4 regions of the Paenibacillus sp. FSL H7-0918 genome follow, and region 1 is predicted to be linked to each of the others. Evidence: riboswitches for the same ligand, from Rfam matches in the RefSeq annotation. Region 1 holds a riboswitch; each other region holds the start of a gene.
What was found. Region 1 has a riboswitch for cyclic di-GMP ahead of MHI15_RS19705 (transglutaminase-like domain-containing protein). Riboswitches for the same ligand answer to the same signal wherever they lie in the genome.
Positions count from the first base shown of each region.

Region 2: another riboswitch for cyclic di-GMP. It lies ahead of MHI15_RS04080 (thiamine pyrophosphate-binding protein); the one in region 1 lies ahead of MHI15_RS19705 (transglutaminase-like domain-containing protein).
Region 3: another riboswitch for cyclic di-GMP. It lies ahead of MHI15_RS26565 (DUF6612 family protein); the one in region 1 lies ahead of MHI15_RS19705 (transglutaminase-like domain-containing protein).
Region 4: another riboswitch for cyclic di-GMP. It lies ahead of MHI15_RS28880 (anti-repressor SinI family protein); the one in region 1 lies ahead of MHI15_RS19705 (transglutaminase-like domain-containing protein).

Region 1 is NZ_JBBOWJ010000002.1:1,307,743-1,310,867, reverse strand. Features, by position in the region: gene MHI15_RS19720 (glycosyltransferase family 2 protein) at 1-348, shown strand, start outside; gene MHI15_RS19715 (GtrA family protein) at 335-742, shown strand; gene MHI15_RS19710 (class D sortase) at 845-1,510, shown strand; cyclic di-GMP riboswitch class I at 1,624-1,706, shown strand; cyclic di-GMP riboswitch class I at 1,781-1,861, shown strand; gene MHI15_RS19705 (transglutaminase-like domain-containing protein) at 1,875-2,684, shown strand; rRNA gene MHI15_RS19700 (16S ribosomal RNA) at 3,052-3,125, shown strand, end outside.
Region 2 is NZ_JBBOWJ010000001.1:855,722-858,846, forward strand. Features, by position in the region: gene MHI15_RS04075 (methyl-accepting chemotaxis protein) at 1-994, shown strand, start outside; cyclic di-GMP riboswitch class I at 1,169-1,265, shown strand; gene MHI15_RS04080 (thiamine pyrophosphate-binding protein) at 1,421-3,061, shown strand; gene MHI15_RS04085 (carboxymuconolactone decarboxylase family protein) at 3,072-3,125, shown strand, end outside.
Region 3 is NZ_JBBOWJ010000004.1:357,003-360,127, reverse strand. Features, by position in the region: gene MHI15_RS26575 (DUF4179 domain-containing protein) at 1-465, opposite strand, end outside; gene MHI15_RS26570 (RNA polymerase sigma factor) at 449-967, opposite strand; cyclic di-GMP riboswitch class I at 1,171-1,262, shown strand; gene MHI15_RS26565 (DUF6612 family protein) at 1,380-2,228, shown strand; gene MHI15_RS26560 (NADH-dependent flavin oxidoreductase) at 2,383-3,125, shown strand, end outside.
Region 4 is NZ_JBBOWJ010000006.1:26,645-29,769, forward strand. Features, by position in the region: gene MHI15_RS28875 (2-oxoglutarate dehydrogenase E1 component) at 1-1,121, opposite strand, end outside; cyclic di-GMP riboswitch class I at 1,592-1,676, shown strand; gene MHI15_RS28880 (anti-repressor SinI family protein) at 1,704-1,859, shown strand; gene MHI15_RS28885 (helix-turn-helix domain-containing protein) at 1,967-2,296, opposite strand; gene MHI15_RS28890 (TasA family protein) at 2,466-3,074, opposite strand.

The DNA of each region.
Region 1 (3,125 bases):
ATGATTCGTTTTGCGTTAGATGGCATCACCTCTTTTTCATATAAGCCCCTTAAGATTGCTACGTATATTGGATTCTTTCTTTCATTTTCTAGCTTTCTCTATTTATTTTTCGTCTTGTTCCAAAGGATATTTTTCACCTCCTGGACGGTTCCGGGCTGGGCTTCCATTGTAGGTGTCAATCTGCTCTTTAACGGTATTGTTCTGATGCTGTTGGGTGTGATTGGGGAGTATATCGGACGGATTTATGACGAGTCTAAAGATAGACCGCTATATATTGTTAGTGAGACTAAAGGCTACCAGAACGAAGAACAACTGGACCGCCGGAAGGACCACAATGATGTCAGATAAGAACTTGCGCGCTGCATTCATACAGTTCCTCAAATTTAATGCCGTAGGTTTGCTCAATACGCTTATTGATTTTGTGATTTTCACATTGTTGAATTCACTAGGGATGGTATACGCATTGGCGCAGGTGATCTCCTATAGTGCAGGCACGGCGAATAGCTTTATTTTGAATAAAAAAGTTACCTTTCGTGATCGCAACCGGGGGAATAAAGAAGGCTTCGACCGCGTACAGCTGGTCAAGTTTATCGTGCTGAATCTGGTAGTGCTCGGAATATCACTGCTGTTAATGCATCTGTTGACAGACAAACTAGGTATTCAAGTCTTGATCTCCAAGGTGCTGGTTACCTTTATCACGGTGATCATCAATTTCTTTGGAAGTCGTAAATGGGTATTTTAAACATTAATTTCAGGCAGAAGGAGTTGCTATGCTTAAAGGCAAGTAGCTGTTTCTGCTTGATTTGTATATAACCATAGAAACAATATACGGAGGTGAATAACATTGCGTAAATTCTCCTATCTACTCATACTGGCTGGGATACTTATCATGTTATATCCGACAGCTAACGAGTGGTACAACGACAGGCAGCAGGAGAAGTTATTAGAAACGGCTGAACTAAGCACTGCCGATAGTACTCCCCAGCCAGATCTAAAGAGCAGGTATGCTGAAGTTACTCAGCTGTTAGCAGAGGAATCGGTTCTGGATGCTCAGGCACAGCCCCAACCCCAAGAGACAGAAAAGCCTGAACCGGAGATTGCAGTCGGTGGCAAAGTAATCGCACTAATTGAAATCGATAAGATTGATTTGAAGCTGCCTGTATTAGAAGGGGCTACAAAAGCTAATATGAAACATGCTGCAGCCCATATGAAAGAAACGGCACCCCTTGGAGAGATCGGGAATGCTGCAATCGCGGCGCATCGGGCTAGAACTACGGGGCGTTTGTTTAACAGATTGAATGAGGTTGTTGTGGGGGATGTTATCACGGTAAAGACTAGTGATCAGGTGTTTAACTATGAGGTATACGATATTTCTGTTGTAGATCCGAGTGATGTCTCCGTTCTTGACGGGAATGACAAGGATAAGATTCTTACTCTGATTACATGTGATCCGCTAGTGAATCCAACGCATCGGCTGATTGTTCATGCCAAATTAACAAAAGGAGAATAGTGAATGACAAGAAAACACAAATACCGGGAGATATTTATAAAATAATGGGTAATCTAGTAAATTAGGTCTTGTTCACAACTATAAATATGATAGTATTATACTATGAAAGCTAAACACGATAACGGCAAACCTTCCGAAAGGTAGGGACGCAAAGCTAAAGGGCCTTTTCCCGAAAGGATGGCAGCCAGCTACCGAATGAAGAGGCTTTTTTTGTTTGTTTCAAATGGATTCTATCAATTATATCTAGTAAAGCTAGAACAGATAGAGCTTATACGATAACGGCAAACCTATCGAAAGGTAGGGACGCAAAGCTAAAGGGCCTTCCCGAAAGGATGGCAGCCAGCTACCGAAAGGAGTTTTATCCGTGAAAAAGGTTTATTTTATGCTGGTGGCGTTGTTCGTCCTAATGACTTCAGTTCCGGTAAGTACAGCTCAAGCTGCAAGTGCAGATGCCAGCTGGTTGATTACATCCAAAGTGGCTCAAGGTGTGATTGGTATTAACTATGATATTCCGAAAGATAAAAGAATCAAACTCATGATCACCAAAGATAACAGCAGCTATACATATAACTTGTATGCTTCTGGACAAGCTGAGGACTTCCCTTTGCAACAAGGAAATGGGACTTATAAGGTTTCTGTTCTGGAGAACACAACCGGCAATAAATACAAAGCATTATATTCCGAAGTAGTAGACGTAACCATGAGTGACTCGAATTCCGTATATTTGGGCTCCGTACAGAATGTGAAATGGAGTTCTTCTGATAAAGCGATTGTCAAAGCTAAACAATTAGTACAAGGCAAAACAACAGACGAAGAGAAAGTTAAAGCGATCTATAACTATGTAGTTGCGAATGTACAATATGATTACTCTCTTGCAAATAGTGTAACTACTGATTATATTCCAAGCATCGATAAGACATTGACTACTAAAAAAGGGATTTGCTATGATTACGCTTCTCTTTTTGCCGCAATGCTGCGGAGTGTAGATGTTCCTGCTAAGTTGGTAATGGGGAATACAAGCTACGTTACGCAATATCATGCATGGAACGAAGTGTTGCTTAATGGGAAGTGGGTTACCATTGATACTACAGTGGATGCAGGACTTGCAAAGAGTGATAAGAAAACCGATTTAATTAAAGCCTCAAGCAAATATACTGCGGCAAAATACTATTAAGTTCGTCGCTAGAAACATAACTCTATTAAATAAACAACTGGCTTAATTATTAAGCCAGTTGTTTATTTTTATATTAGGGGTTGCTTTTCTATTAATAGTTGGGGTATTATAGGTAAGCGTTGTTAGACAGCGTACAGGCGATATAGACGAGGCTGATAAAAAGCTTCGAAAAATAAAGCTTGCATTTCTGAAAACAACATGATATATTATAAGAGTTGCTGCTGAGACATTAAACGGCGCCAACGAGAACTTGATCTTTGAAAACTGAACAACGAGTGAGTAGGAAATCACGCAAGTGAAATCCAAAATTAGAGAATTAATTTTCTCGTCAGATGTTTCAAAATGAGCATATCGCTCTTTTCAATACTAATTGGAGAGTTTGATCCTGGCTCAGGACGAACGCTGGCGGCGTGCCTAATACATGCAAGTCGAGCGGAGTTA
Region 2 (3,125 bases), on a different contig from region 1:
GGACGAAAATGGTTCAATGGGTGACGTAAGCCGCTCCTTTAACACAATGATTGATAAGCTCAAGAAGATTCTGACCGATGCATCGCAGATCACCCGTCAAGTTATGGATGCAAGCCGCGGAATCGAAGATAAGAACCAGAACCTGAAAATTGTCATGGCACAAGTAGCCTCTTCTTCTACTGAGCTCGCTCTTGGTGCAAATGAAATATCTACGGATATCGCTGATATGACAGAATCCATTAAAGACATTGAGACCAAAGTATCCAATTATACGAACTCCACCAAAGAAATGAACAGACGTTCAATACATACCTTAGAACTTGTTGAGCAAGGGCGCCAATCCGTAGATACACAGGCTGAAGGCATGCGTAAAAACATAGAGGCTACACAAAAAGTGGCTGATACTATTGAAGCTCTCTCACAAAATGCCCGCGGGATTACGATGATCACCAAGACCATCACAGAGATCGCTGAGCAGACCAACCTGCTGTCACTGAATGCCTCCATCGAAGCTGCTCGTGCCGGAGAGCATGGTCGGGGTTTTGCCGTTGTAGCTCAAGAGGTTCGCAAGCTTGCTGAAGAATCTACGGCATCCACAAAAGAAGTATTCGGCTTGGTCCGCAGCATTGAGTCAGATATTAAACAAGCCATCGATAATATTGCCATCAATGAAGAGGTTGTGCAGGTTCAGAATGAAATGATCACTCAATCTGCCCATATTTTCGCACAAATTGTACAAAGCGTGCAGTACATTACCGAGCAAATCTCTTCATTCTCTGCGGAGAGTGATCTTATGCTAGAAAGTGCCTTGAAAATTTCCAGTGCAATTGAGAATATCTCAGCAATCACCGAAGAAACTGCTGCTGGCACGGAAGAGGTATCGGCGGCTATGAATGAACAGATTAATGCCCTGCAGTCTGTTGCAGAAGAAACGGAAAAAATGACCCAGGCCGTATTTAATCTGCAAAAAACCATTCATATCTTTAAATTCTAGTTCAAAACTATCAACTGCCACCTAAGCTGAGTCTTAGGTGGCAGTTTTTTTCGCGAGGCAAAACTTCATCTCTTGGACAAGACTTTCGTCAAATTTCGAGTTTTTTTAGCGGATTATGTTGACAAAAATTAATGAGGAATATATTGTAAAGGAAAATTATTCTTATCAACTATAAATTAATATTGGCAAAATCCTCGAAAGAGGATGACGCAAAACCATGGATCTACAGCCTCATTTTTTCGTTTGAGGCCATGATTGCCAGGTTGCAGAGGAACCAGGACGGCTGAACTATTGTTCAGTCTTAGCGGCGCCTTATGCCACCAACCTGTGCTTACTATAGAGCACAGGTTTTTACTTTTTGAGTATATTGATCTATCGTATCTATTCGGTAGATTAATAACTAATATATATCAAAAAACTTGTGAGGTGTTTCTTTTGAAGACAGTCGCAGATTACATGGCGGAAGCACTACGTAACCTTGGAGTCACCCATTCTTTTGGGATCATTGGCAAATCCATTTGTCCAATAGTTCTAAAGATGGTGGATTACGGTATTGAATTTATTCCCGGCAGACATGAAGCAAGCTCCGGATTCGAAGCAGCAGGGTATGCGCTGAAAACGGGTAACCTAGGCGTAGCATTTGGTACTTCGGGTCCTGGGGGAACTAACCTGCTTACAGCAGCAGCACATGCGAAAGCTAACAACCTACCTGTCCTATTTATTACCGGCCACCAATCCATTACAGAGCTTGGAATTCCTCAATGTCAGGACTCCACCTCTTTTCTGGCTGATTTAGCTGATATGTTCAGACCTGCCACCTTGTTCAGTAAATTGGTTGAACGTGGGGATCACTTTGGTACTATTTTTAATCATGCGATTTCTGTGGCCCTGACCAAACGGGGTCCTGTTCATCTTTGTATTCCTTTTGATGTACAAACTGAAGTATTGGAAGAATGCAATATAGTAATCCCAGAAAGAGAGTCTCTAATTAGTCAAGCTAATATCGATAGAGTCATCGATGCTATTCAAGCTGCTAAGAATCCTTTGATTATTGCGGGTAAAGGAATTAACCGCTCCGGAGCACATAAAGAGCTTGTTCAACTCGCAGAAACTTTTAATATTCCTGTAGTAACATCTCCTGGTGGAAAAGGGGCTATAGTCTGGGATCACCCACTCTATCATGGTCCTATTGGCGTTGGCGGTTCGACCCACGGGGACGATTTATTGAATAAAAGCGATTTATTTATAGTGCTTGGATCACGTTTAAGTGATATGACCATCTGTAATCTTAAACGGGAGAATCATCCAGCAACTTTAATTCAATTTGATATTGATCCAACCTTTGTCGGAAAAATACTATTATCCAAAACGATACCGGTCACTGGGGACCTGCGCGATAATTTGGTGCACTGCCTAAATCATATTGACCCAAGCACAATCACCAAACGTGAGGCTTTGGCCGATGCGGATTATTCAGAAGAGCTTCCAACCCTTAAGAATCTTTCCCTTGCTTCGGTAATGAGCACTTTAAGTGATTTGATCCCTTATAATAATTCAATTTTCGTTGATGATGGAAGTCATGGATTCCACGCTGCAAAATGGTACAAGGTTAAGAAACCGGGCAGCTTTGTTTTTGATGCGTATTTTGCTTGCATGGGTAATTCGATCGGCATGGCTATTGGTGCAAAAGTCGCAGCTCCTGAAGAAACTGTCCTCTGCATTACAGGTGATGGTTGTTTCATGATGCTCGGCGCTGAGATTAACACCGCTGTCTGCAAAGATATCCCTGTCATCTTTATCGTGGTCAATAATAAGCAACTAGATATGGCTCTTAAGGGTATGGAGAAAACCACAGGTCGTATCGATGGAACTCTATATGAAGTACCAATGGACGCCGTGAAATTCGCTGAATCTCTAGGTGCTAAAGGCTACAAATGTGAGACTGCGGATGAATTCACAGCTGCAATTAAAGATGCGGTAGCTCTAAACCATGTTGCCGTTATTGAACTACTAACAGACCGTGATGAAGTCCCTCCGACTGCACACCGTACTTTGAACCTAAACTAGGAGGCTAACCATGAAGGAAAATATCAACAGTGGTCTCAACCACTTCACGAATCTATCAGGAGAC
Region 3 (3,125 bases), on a different contig from region 1:
TTCTAAATAACCGTATACCTTTGCCTTGGCACCGGATTCATTAGTCATGATGTTTTCCTCTGTAGCAAATCCAGTATATTTGGATAGATCAGATTTAGTATCAAGTGATAACAGCATTTTCATTTTTTCTCCATCAGTTACAACACCGTTCAAATTCATTGTTACTCCTGAACTGGAAGTTTGAAGATTATACTGTTGACCGATGCCGTTATTTAATGCATTGCTCACACTTCGACCACCAATTTTATCCCAATTAATCGTCATACTAGCGAATACAGGAATGGCTACAAGTAAGAGGCAAGAGAAGACAATACTGATAGGAATAACCTTTTTATTAGACCTAGGAGTATTCTGGGAGGCATGCAGATTTCTTTGACGTGTATAAGCTTCTTGTTTTATGGCAGTCCACATCAAATCATAATCCGGTCGGGGAATATGTTTATCTTTTTCAATATACAGACTCATTACTATTCAGCTCCTTTAGTTGGGTTCCACCCATTCTATTTAGTATTTTAAGTCCCTTGTTCAGTCTGGATTTTACAGTTCCTTCGGGTATGCTCATAACTTTAGAGATCTCGGGTACAGTCAATTCGTTTATAAAACGAAGGACTACTACCATTCTGATTTTGTCGGAAAGCTGACTGTATAACCCTTGTAATTCTTTTTTAGTTTCCTGTCGATCCAAACGTTTTTCTACAGGGTTTGATTCCTCAGACCTGGATAGTAAATAATTACGTACTTCTTTCATCCACCCCGTCTTACGCCTTTTGATCACACTGTTGCACTCATTCGAAGCAATTCGTAAAATCCAAGCTTTCAAGTTTCTTACCTTCGACTTATCCGCTAAGATAACTTTTACAAATACCTCTTGGGAAATATCCTCCGCATCTGCCTGATTTTTCATTAAGTAGTAACAAAAATAATATACTTGTTCTTTATAGAGCTCGAAAATTTCCCGGTCACTCATTTTGCTGCACCCCCTGTCTTTACTGTTCTCATTAATAAGACTTATAAGCGTATGTAATCGTTCATTTTTCATTTTGATTGTAGTATTTCTTCTGAGTATCATAGCGAATTCGAATGGAAGATAAGTCGTTTACAGGTAATTATAACCATGATAAAATTAGCGGTGGGACATGCGTCCGTAATCTATTAAAACTAATTGAATGTCCGCGTTAAAGGTAAAATCATCGAAAGATGATGACACAAAGCCATGGGTCTAAAGCCTTTCGACAGAAGGAAATGATCGCCAGGCCGCCATAGGGATGTCTTATGAAGCATAAAGGATAGCTCTAAGAATATGTAGTCTATTTTGAGCTCTTTTATTATTTCGACCTATACGGCGTTACATTATCGCAAGGGGCCGAAAGGGGAAGTACATGAACAGTTTTTTCAAAACAATAGGTACTAGTTTGGCAGTAGGTGCTTTATTGCTGTCCGGAACGATCGGATGGATGTCTAATCCAGGAGTAGTGTCAGCAGCTACCTCAACAGTAGTAACCGCGGATCAGATGATCAGCAAAGTAACGGCAGCCTCCAAAGCAATAAAGAATTTCCATCTGGATGTGACCAAAAAACAGGATATTCAAAGCGGCGGGGTGCGTATCAGCAACACCAACACTCTGAAGCTGGATATCAACCGTCTGCCGAATTTTGCCGCAGCAGGCACTGTCGCTAGTAGTCTTTTAGAAACATCGTACAGTCTATATGCCAATGACAAGGAGTTTTACTATCTTGTAGACGGAAGTGAACTGATCGATGAATCTGAAGATGAAGGTTACGACGATGACGGGGAGCCAATCGATCCTGATGCACAATATTGGCTTGGACTGGAGAAAACGGAATGGGATGCCTTTTACTCTAAAGGCCAATACGATCCTGTTTCCATGCTTGATTCGGTCAAAAGTTATAAAAAATCCATGAAAGTCAGCACTGCTGGCGCACAAACAGTCTTACAATTCACGGTAACCGATCCGACAGCAGCTAAGGGGATAATCAAACTCTATGACCAGGAGAACCTCTGGGATGGAGAGACAGTTCAACCCAAAAGCGTAACGTGGAAATTATTCGTCAATACTAAGACCTGGCAAACGGAAAAGCTGATAGTCGATCTGAGTTATGTGCTGGTAAGTGATGGAGCCAAAGATACATACACCACGAAAATCGAAGCTAAATATTCCAAAAATAATAAAGGTGCAGCCATTGTAAAACCGGCCGAACTAGAATAATAAGGACGATTCATAACGAGCGAAAAGCGCTGTTCAGCGGAACAGCGCTTTTTGTTGTATCCAACAGCAGTTCTTTATTAGTTGACAAGAATAAATCATTGCTGTAATTTATATGTATGCGCATGTATATAATAATTTATCTAAATATAATTTAATGAAAGTTGGGAAAAAGATGATAGCACTAGACACAGCATTAACTTTTCGCAGAGGGCTGACATTAAAAAACCGAGTGGTTATGGCTCCAATGACCACGCGAATGAGCTTTTATGACGGTGTAGTAACACAAGATGAATTGAAATACTATTCGCTAAGAACGGGCGAAGTAGGTGCGGTCATCACTGCGGCAGCAAATGTACAAGAGGGTGGAAAAGGATGGGAAGGTGAACTTAGTGTTTCCTCCGATGAATTTATTCCTAGCCTCAGCCGATTAGCATCTACTATTAAACGAAATGGAACAAAGGCTATTTTACAGCTATTCCATGCAGGAAGAATGACAGATTCAAAAATATTGCGTGGCGTACAACCCGTTTCCTCCAGCGCCATTGCTGCCGAACGCCCGAATGCAGAAATTCCAAGAGCATTAACAGAAGATGAAATTTTCGGTGTAATTGAGGATTTTAAAAAAGCGACTCAACGTGCTATTCAAGCTGGATTTGACGGGGTAGAAATTCATGGAGCAAACACATATTTAATCCAACAATTCTTCTCTCCACACTCCAACCGTCGTGAAGATCAATGGGGAGGAAGCTTAGAGAAAAGATTTAATTTCATTAACCAATTAGTGGATGCAGTTATTGCTGTCGTTGACAATTCAAAGGTTAAGGATTTTATTGTCGGGTATCGTTTTTCTCCAGAAGAATATGAAGAGCCTGGAATTAAAATCACCGATACCTTTTA
Region 4 (3,125 bases), on a different contig from region 1:
GCAACAATTCCTTCACCTGGAAAAGCAGCATCGCCATGCATCAGCACCGCCATAGCTTTACTGGTATCAATCTTCGGCAGTCCTGCAGTGCTCCGATCTTCTTGTGCGGCACGAGTGAAACCTTCCACGACAGGATTGACGAATTCCAAGTGACTTGGGTTATTCGCTAGTGTTATTCTTGTGCGTACGGTTTCTCCTTCACGGACAGCACGGTCTGCACCGAGATGGTATTTCACATCACCTGTCCAACCATAGTTAATGCCTGTGGAGCCTTCGGAAGGGAAAAGCTCCTTGTTCGGAGAATGATGAAACTCTGAAAATATGATATCATAAGGTTTGCCCAAAATATGTGCAAGAACGTTGAGGCGGCCGCGATGCGCCATGCCCATCAAAATATGCTCCGCACCGTCATGTGCAGCAGCACGTACGATTTCATCTAACATCGGCACAAGAGCATCATTGCCTTCAAGACTGAAACGCTTCTGACCTACAAAAGTCTTGTGGAGGAAGGTTTCAAATTGCTCTACCTGAATCAGGCGGTACAGGAGCTCTTTGCGTTCTGTATTATTTAGGGGTGCTGGTGAGCTGGTGGATTCTGCCTGTCTATTTAGCCATTGCAGTTCTTTTTCTTCATGCACATGCCCGAATTCATAGGCGATAGTCTTGGTGTATGCCTGACGCATACGTTGCACGGCATCCCATCCGGTATGCACATCATTCGGCGCATTTTCCCATATAAGCGTGGCAGGCAGTGCGATCAGGTCTTCGCGGGTCAGCCCATAGGTTTCAAGCTCAAGATATTTTGCCATGGGATTCTGATCGCGTACCAGCGGATCAATTTCAGCGGCCATATGGCCATATATACGAATATTGGCGATTAGCTTGGAAGCTCTTACTGCTTTTCTAAGCCATTCGGTGTCTCCCGAGATGCGCGGCTGAGGAGCCGGTTCGCTATCCGGAGTTAGGGGAGGAGGTCCCGAATTTGTAAAAAGCTCGCGATAATTATTTTCTACGGTGGAGGGATCTTTCACAAACTGTTCATATCTTTCTTGAATGTAGCCTAAATTGGGTCCGTAATACTTACTCCAAATGGATTCGTTATAGGGCTCTTTGGCTGCCATGAATACATCCTCCTTAACGGATGAACTCCATACGTGACATTTTGTGTCAACGCTTACTGGAGCTGTGATGATTGCGGTTTCATTTCTCATCTTATTGTGCTACTTTCGGCCACTGTAATCAATTCATTCTTTCGTCCAATACGTTCGCAAAATGGTATGGGTTAGCTTGTTCTAATGAAAAGAAGGGTGTTTCTTCTCATTACCCATTCTAAAGGCCTATTAAAATGATTCTATTATCCTTATTTTTAACTATTAGGTCAGTAAATATTTATTTTGCTAGTACAATTTATTTTATGTAACGGACGAGTATCGTGATAATCGGACAAGATCTTTGAAAAAAAATCTTTTATTTTTCGTTTTTAAAATAGAAAGTAACCAGGAATCGACACACTTTTCCGCTTTCTTTTTGTATAATGTTATTGCAGATAGTAATTTTATAGTTTTTTAAGTAGATCCTTTCGTGAAAAGGGTCCAGTAAAAGGTAAACTTGCCGAAAGGCAGGGGCACAAAGTCGCGGGTCTAAGGTAGAGATACTATGACAGCCGGATTGCCTGGGGACGTAAAATCTTAGGGGGAGATTTTTTGGAAAAGTCCAACCAGGGTAGCAACAGAGAACAGCAGTTTATTGATCTGGATCAAGAGTGGGTACATTTATTATTAGCAGCTAAGAAGGCTGGCATTAAGGCAGATGAAATCCGCCAGTTCTTTCATGAGAAAACTGTGCAGATCGTGCAGTAATACATTAGAGGGGTTACATATCGAAAAAGGGCACAGCGGTTCTTCGCTGTGTCCTTTTTCGATATGATTTAGTAGAAGAGAGGATCGTACCAGATTAGTAGGAAGTATTAATCCTTTTGATCGAGCTTCCATTTCTGATAGTCCAGAAATTCTTTGAATTCGCGTTTGCTAATGCCTGAGTCCATAGCTTCCTGCACCAATCGGAACCATTCCGAATCTAAATGTGATTCCTCTGCATCATTGGGTTCTCCATAGAGTAGGGCATGAATGGATACCTGAAGCGCGTCAGCGATTTTTTCGATAAACTGGATGGATGGATTGGATTGGATGTTTCTCTCCACGTTGCTAAGATACGACTTAGCCACATCTGCTCTGTCCGCAAGCTCAGATAGGGAGAAACCCTTGTCTAGGCGGAGCTGCTGGATACGTTGGCCCATATTCTGTGGCACTATGCTGACGCCCCTCCGTAATTTTTGTTATTAGTATAGCAAATATCAATAAATCGGACAAAGTTTATTGTAAAGAGAAGAGCAGCAATCTGCTTATCCGTGGCCGGATTCAGGATCTGCTGCTCTTCGAGTATTTTATTAAATTACTTTATTGATCTTAGTAGTCTTTTTTCGCACCTTGTTTAGCTACGAAATCCCAAGTCAGTGTTAAGCTATCGCCTTGGAAAATATTTTGATCTTGGTTATTTTCCACAAATTCGAATTGGACGGAGAAGCTGTCGTTGGTACCGGCTTTAATACCGGATGCTTCGGTAAAGAGTTGATCCCAACCTGTATTTTTTACGAGATCCGGATGCTGACTTTTTAAAGCAGCAAGTGTAGTCTCATAAACTACATTTTCAGGAGAGACGATAGGTACTCCTTTATCATTATTTCTAAGGAATTTAACTTTAATGAACTCGGCTAAATCCAGATAGTTATCTCCTTTAGCATCCGTGATTTGAGTCGATGTATTCAGAATAATAGATCCGATATCGAGCGAACCATCGTTTTTCAATTTGAAGGATTTAGTTACAGTATCACCTGGTTTCAGGTTAGGAATATTAACGATGACAGAAGGGTCGGAGTTCAGATCGAGCGTGCCCGCTGCGAATGTAGCTGTGCTTTGCGCAGTGTCGCTAAAGTATGCGAAGGTTCCTCCGCCGATTAATGATAAACCCAGTGCTGCAGATGCTACGCCAAGACCCAATGTTTTCTTGATACCCATAATAAAATTCCTCCTCAAATTTGTGTTTGAATTTTTTATAAAATTTATATA